3 regions of the Vibrio sp. 10N genome follow, and region 1 is predicted to be linked to each of the others. Evidence: predicted binding sites of a transcription regulator. Region 1 holds the regulator's gene; each other region holds the start of a gene.
The links. The regulator MetJ, encoded in region 1, represses methionine synthesis genes. The targets are predictions, from matches to a motif close to TTAGACNTNTANANGTCTAA.
Positions count from the first base shown of each region.

Region 2: metH (methionine synthase) is a predicted target of MetJ. The motif match lies at 1,323-1,342, and genes of this name have one in related genera.
Region 3: metK (methionine adenosyltransferase) is a predicted target of MetJ. The motif match lies at 1,064-1,083, and genes of this name have one in related genera.

Region 1 is NZ_BTPM01000001.1:3,189,001-3,191,281, forward strand. Features, by position in the region: gene AAA946_RS14815 (O-succinylhomoserine (thiol)-lyase) at 1-912, opposite strand, end outside; gene metJ (met regulon transcriptional regulator MetJ) at 1,184-1,504, shown strand; gene AAA946_RS14825 (malic enzyme-like NAD(P)-binding protein) at 1,722-2,281, opposite strand, start outside.
Region 2 is NZ_BTPM01000001.1:435,124-437,404, forward strand. Features, by position in the region: gene AAA946_RS02290 (cation:proton antiporter) at 1-1,100, opposite strand, end outside; gene metH (methionine synthase) at 1,390-2,281, shown strand, end outside.
Region 3 is NZ_BTPM01000001.1:3,042,996-3,045,276, forward strand. Features, by position in the region: gene tkt (transketolase) at 1-849, opposite strand, end outside; gene metK (methionine adenosyltransferase) at 1,160-2,281, shown strand, end outside.

The sequences.
Region 1 (2,281 bases):
CTCAAAGCTCAGCATTGAGCCGAAGCCTGACTGCTGCTTCTTAGCAATCTCATGGCCCGGATGCTCAGGTAAGCTCGGGTGATAAATCACTTTCACTAATGGTTGCGGCTTGAGAAAATCGAGGATCTGTTGCGAGCTTTCTTCATGAACACGCATACGAGCACCAAGGGTACGAATACCGCGCAGCGTCATATAGCTATCAAATGGCGTGCCCGTCGCACCAATACAGTTGCCCCACCAGCCTAGCTCTTCGGCGTGTTCTTCGGTTTTAGTGATCACCACACCGCCAATCACATCAGAGTGACCGTTGATATATTTAGTGGTTGAGTGAATAACAAAGTCCGCACCAAGCTCAAGAGGCTTTTGGTACACCGGTGTCAAAAAGGTATTGTCCACGGCCACCAGCGCGCCCACTTTTTTTGCTTTTTCGCACACAGCAGCGATATCCACCACACGCACTAACGGGTTTGATGGTGTTTCTAGCAAGATGAGTTTTGGCTTTTTCTCAAGCGCGGCATCAAAAGCTTGTTCATCACTTTGATCGACAAATTGAACCTTGAAGTCGCCTTTTTGTGCTCGCGTGTTAAATAAACGGTAAGTACCGCCATAACAATCGTGAGGGGCAATAATGGTGTCTTCAGGGCCTAAGAAAGCAGAGACCCAAAGGTTAAGCGCAGAAGTACCACAGTTGGTCACGACCGCACCTTTACCAGATTCCAGCTCATACAGAGCGGTTTCTAGTAAACCTCGGTTTGGGTTTCCTGAGCGGGTGTAATCGTAAGTCGGCACTTCCCCAAACGCAGGGAATCCGTAGTTAGTAGAAAGATAAATAGGTGGCACCACAGCGTGATGCTGGGTATCCGATTCGATACCAGTACGTACGGCTATTGTCGCTGGCTTCCGATTGCTCATAGAAACTTCCTTTCTCAGATCGCATGGCTAGTAGGTGTAACCACAGTGTCCACTTTTGTCGGTAATATGGGAACCGGCAAAAGCCACAAACGTTAAAGAATTAACATTGCATTAAAATAAATGTCCACATTCGTTGAACCACTTTACTTGCCAAAATGTGAGACGTCAACACTTCTAGACGTCTATATGTCTTTGCTTATGGCGGTAAATCCCGCTAAAATTGCAGCATTCTTATTACTACTATTTATGATTAACAGAGCGAAGGTGTGTAATGGCAGATTGGAATGGTGAATACATTAGCCCATATGCGGAGCACGGTAAGAAAAGCGAACAGGTAAAAAAAATCACAGTGTCTATCCCGCTGAAGGTGCTAAAGGTATTGACTGATGAGCGTACTCGCCGCCAAATCAATAACTTACGCCATGCAACCAACAGTGAGCTATTGTGCGAAGCTTTCCTGCACGCCTACACTGGCCAGCCGCTTCCAACCGACGAAGATTTGAGAAAAGACCGTCCAGATGACATCCCAACAGAAGCAAAAGAGCTAATGACGGCGATGGGGATTGAGTTTGAAGCGTTTGATGAAGAGTAACGCTTAAACGGAAGTAAAAAAGACGGTATTAATACCGTCTTTTTTTATTCGTCATCCTCACGAAAGTGAGGATCTTTGTCAGCGCATATGGTGCTCAACTTACGTGAGTCACTCGCTGCGAGAGATCCCCTTTTTCAAGGGGATGACGAAAGCGCACCGGGGTGACTGGTAACAGGGAGGATAGACGATATAGCGTCAATACTACGCAGTTGAGTAATTAAGCCATATAACTATCAGGCAACTCAATACGCGCCACACCCGATTCAACCGCTGCTTTCGCGACCGCTTTAGCTACGCGAGGTAGCAGACGTGGATCCATCGGTTTTGGAATGATGTAGTCTTTACCAAACGTCAGCGCTTCAACACCGGCAGCATCCAGTACGTCTTGTGGTACTGGCTCTTTCGCTAGCTCACGAATCGCTTCGACCGCAGCCAGTTTCATTTCATCATTAATCTCGCTTGCACGAACATCCAGTGCGCCACGGAAGATAAACGGGAAACACAGTACGTTGTTTACTTGGTTTGGATAGTCTGAACGACCGGTGCCCATGATTAGGTCATCACGAACTTGGTGAGCAAGCTCCGGTTTGATTTCTGGATCAGGGTTTGAACAAGCAAACACAATCGGCTTGTCCGCCATTAACGTCAACGCTTCTGGTGGCAGCAAATCTGGACCCGATACACCAAGGAATAAGTCGGCACCTTCAATCACATCTTCTAGCGTGCGTTTGTCGGTGTTATTAGCAAACAACTGTTTGTACTCGTTAAGATCGTCAC
Region 2 (2,281 bases), 2.8 Mb from region 1:
GCCAGACCTCCGCGTAAGCCTCCCCAAGTGAGAATTCGCACTGACCAAGGGTTGTAGCGACGATAGCGCTTAAAACCAACGTAGGCTAACGCGACGCTTAAATAGCGCGCGCAAAGCACAAGAGGTACAGAGATGGCCATCATGATCCAGTCTTCTTGGTGGAATTGGAACAGCAGCATCGACATACCAATAAGCAGAAATAGCACGCCATTTAAGAACTCATCAACAAGCTCCCAAAAGTGGTCAAGGTGCTCCTCTGATTCTTTCGAGAATCCAATGTAGCGGGTCCAGTTGCCAATCATGATGCCAGACACCACCATGGAGAGAGGGCCGGATACGTGAAGGAACTCGGCAAAAGCATACCCTGCAGTTGGGATACCTATGGTGAGTAGCAACTCCATCGAGTGATCGTCGGTTGAGCTTATGAGGTAATGGAACACCAGACCGAGCGCAAAGCCATAAACAATGCCACCAATGGCTTCTTGTAAGAATAATGCAGTAACGCTGCCTACAGTTGGTGCTTCCGTGCCGAAAGCAATGGTAAATAGGGTAACAAAGATCACCAACCCAAAGCCGTCATTGAACAGAGACTCACCCTCTACTTGGGTAGAAATGCGCTGAGGCGCATCCAGCTTCTTAACGATAGCGAGCACGGCAATGGGGTCGGTAGGTGAAATCAGTGCACCAAACAACAGACAGTAGATAAGACCAAAATCAATCCCGATCAGTAAGCAGAACCCATACAGAACAAAACCGATGAAGAACGTAGAGAATAAAGTCGCAGCCAACGCAAGAACTGTGATTTCCCATTTCTGATCTTTCAGGTAAGGAAGTTTGATACCTAAACCACCGGCAAACAATAGAAAGCCAAGAATGCCCTGCAGTAGAAAGTCTTCAAAATCGATGTCAGCGACGGTTTCTGTCGCGAGCTCGGTTAAATGAAACCAATCATTTTGACCTGCGACTAAGATGAGCAGTGATAGCATCATTGCCCCAGCAGTTATTGCGATGGTGGTTTGCATTTTACCTATCTTGCTGTTTATTAGAGCAATTAGCATGGCTGCCGCGGATAAAAAGCACAAAGTCTGATAGACGGACATCACTTCACCTAGATATGTAAATAAATGTTAATGGGATTTTGTTCTTCTCACTCATGAATATCAATCTCTATTTGCTAATTTATTTGTCAAATCTATATTTTGATGTGGCTTGAGCGGGGTCGTTGCTTTTTATTCGTTCCGTTGACTAACTCGACGACGAACGACTTGTTTCTGCTTCGAGAGTCCGATAGTTTGAAGGGATAACAAGTCAGTAAAGATTTTTTAGACGTCTAGATTTCTAAAAAATCTGTGATACGATGACAGCATTAGCAAGGAATGAGGCAGTATCGTGGGAAGTAGTAAGTACGTTGAAAGCAGTCATGCTCAAGGTAAGAAATCGCAGATAGAAAATCAGCTCAAGCAGCGAATTCTTTTGATCGATGGTGGTATGGGCACCATGATCCAAGGATACAAGCTTGAAGAAGAGGACTATCGCGGTGAGCGTTTTGCAGAGTGGCAGTGTGATCTTAAAGGTAACAATGATCTTTTAGTTTTAACTCAGCCAGATCTTATTAAAGAGATCCATAGCGGTTACCTAGAAGCGGGTGCGGATATTCTTGAAACCAACACTTTCAACGCCACTACAATCGCTATGGCCGATTATGAGATGGAATCGCTGAGTGAGGAAATCAACTACGAAGCGGCCAGACTTGCCAGAATCGCTGCCGATGAGTGGACAGCCAAAACGCCAGAACGCCCTCGTTATGTCGCCGGTGTACTTGGCCCAACCAACCGTACCTGTTCAATCTCTCCTGATGTAAATGATCCAGGCTACCGTAATGTTAGTTTTGATGAGCTGGTGGAAGCGTATTCTGAATCCACTCGCGCGCTGATTCGCGGTGGCAGTGACTTAATTCTTATTGAAACCATCTTCGATACCCTAAATGCAAAAGCCTGTTCGTTTGCGGTTGAATCGGTATTTGAAGAGCTAGGCATTGAGCTTCCAGTGATGATCTCAGGTACCATCACCGATGCGTCTGGTCGTACGCTTTCAGGGCAAACCACTGAGGCTTTCTACAACGCACTGCGCCACGTGCAGCCACTCTCTTTCGGTCTTAACTGTGCACTTGGCCCTGATGAGCTAAGACAGTATGTTGAAGAGATGTCACGCATCTCTGAAGGTTTCGTCTCTGCGCACCCGAATGCTGGTCTACCGAATGCCTTTGGTGAATACGACCTGT
Region 3 (2,281 bases), 150 kb from region 1:
ACCTAGGAATTCGCGTGCTGCTGCAATTTCGTCGTGACCTAGTGGTGCACCGTGACAGTCGTGAGAGCCCGCTTTGTTTGGTGAACCAAAACCGATGATGGTTTTAGTACAGATAAGTGTTGGACGTGGATCCGCTTTTGCCGCTTCAATCGCTGCATTGATCGCGTCAGCATCGTGACCGTCTACTGCAGGGATTACGTGCCAGCCGTACGCTTCAAAGCGTTTAGGCGTATCATCAGAGAACCAGCCTTCCACTTCGCCATCAATAGAGATGCCGTTGTCATCCCAGAAAGCGATCAGCTTACCAAGACCTAGAGTACCCGCTAGTGAACACGCTTCGTGAGAGATACCTTCCATCAGACAGCCATCACCCATGAAGACATAAGTGAAGTGGTCAACGATGTCGTGACCTTCTTTGTTGAATTGCGCTGCAAGAGATTTCTCAGCAATCGCCATACCAACCGCGTTAGTGATGCCTTGGCCTAGAGGGCCAGTCGTCGTCTCGATACCTGGTGCGTAGCCGTACTCTGGGTGACCAGGCGTTTTTGAGTGCAGTTGACGGAAGTTTTTAAGATCGTCAATTGACAGCTCGTAGCCGCTGAGGTGAAGCAGAGAGTAAATCAGCATAGAGCCGTGGCCGTTAGACAGAACAAAACGGTCGCGGTCAGCCCACTCTGGGTTTGACGGGTTGTGATTTAGGTGAGAACGCCAAAGAACTTCAGCGATATCTGCCATACCCATAGGTGCACCTGGGTGACCTGAGTTAGCTTGTTGAACACCATCCATGCTTAGCGCGCGGATTGCATTAGCGAGTTGTTTACGAGAAGACATGTCTGCTCCTGAGTGCATTAAGCGAATTCCAAGTTTTTCATAGACTGATTGAATAATCAGCGGCCGCTATTGTCGCAAAGCGATATAGTCTCTGCAAACGATTTACCGTCATTTTTTGGCATTTTCGCCGAATAATGTCGGCTGAATATGGCTCGCAGCGTTTAAAACAGGCAAACGTTTGGCTATATGTTAAAAGCAAAAATCGCTTGCTAATCGAACATTGATGACTAGAATAGACGTCTAGATGTAGATACACCTACTATATATCATTGAATTTATTACAAGTGAGTAATTAGACACTCGCTTAAAAACAGTAATTGGAGCTCTCATGGCTAAGCACCTGTTTACTTCTGAGTCAGTATCAGAAGGCCATCCAGATAAAATCGCAGACCAAATCTCTGACGCGGTTCTTGATGCAATCCTAGAACAAGATCCAAAAGCACGTGTTGCTTGTGAAACTTACGTTAAGACTGGCATGGTGATGGTGGGTGGTGAGATCACCACTTCAGCATGGGTAGACATCGAAGAGCTAACTCGTGAAACCGTTCGCGAAATCGGCTACGTGCACTCTGATATGGGTTTTGATGCGGACTCTTGTGCCGTTCTAAACACCATCGGTAAGCAGTCTCCAGATATCAACCAAGGTGTTGATAAAGCGGATCCTAAAGAGCAAGGCGCAGGCGACCAAGGCATCATGTTCGGTTACGCAACGAACGAAACTGACATCCTAATGCCAGCACCTATTACTTACTCTCACCGCCTTGTTCAAAAGCAAGCAGAAGTACGTAAAAACGGCACTCTACCTTGGCTACGTCCAGACGCTAAGTCTCAGGTAACGTTCCAATACGACCAAGGTAAGATCGTGGGTATCGATGCGGTTGTTCTTTCAACTCAGCACTGTGATTCAATCTCAACACCTGATCTGCGTGAAGCGGTAATGGAAGAGATCATCAAGCCAGTACTACCATCTGAGTGGATCAACAAAGAAACCAACTTCTTCATCAACCCAACCGGTCGTTTCGTAATCGGCGGTCCTATGGGTGACTGTGGTCTAACAGGTCGTAAGATCATCGTTGATACCTACGGCGGTGCAGCTCGTCACGGTGGCGGTGCATTCTCTGGTAAAGATCCATCAAAAGTTGACCGTTCTGCAGCATACGCAGCACGTTATGTAGCGAAGAACATCGTAGCGGCTGGTATGGCTGACCGTTGTGAGATCCAACTGTCTTACGCAATCGGTGTTGCGGATCCAACGTCTATCATGGTTGAGACATTTGGTACTGAAAAAGTTTCTCACGACATCATCGTAGAAGCGGTTCGTCAAAACTTCGACCTACGTCCATACGGTCTACAAGAGATGCTAAACCTGCTTCAGCCTATCTACAAAAAGACAGCAGCATACGGCCACTTCGGTCGCGAAGAATTCCCTTGGGAAGCGACAGATAAAGCA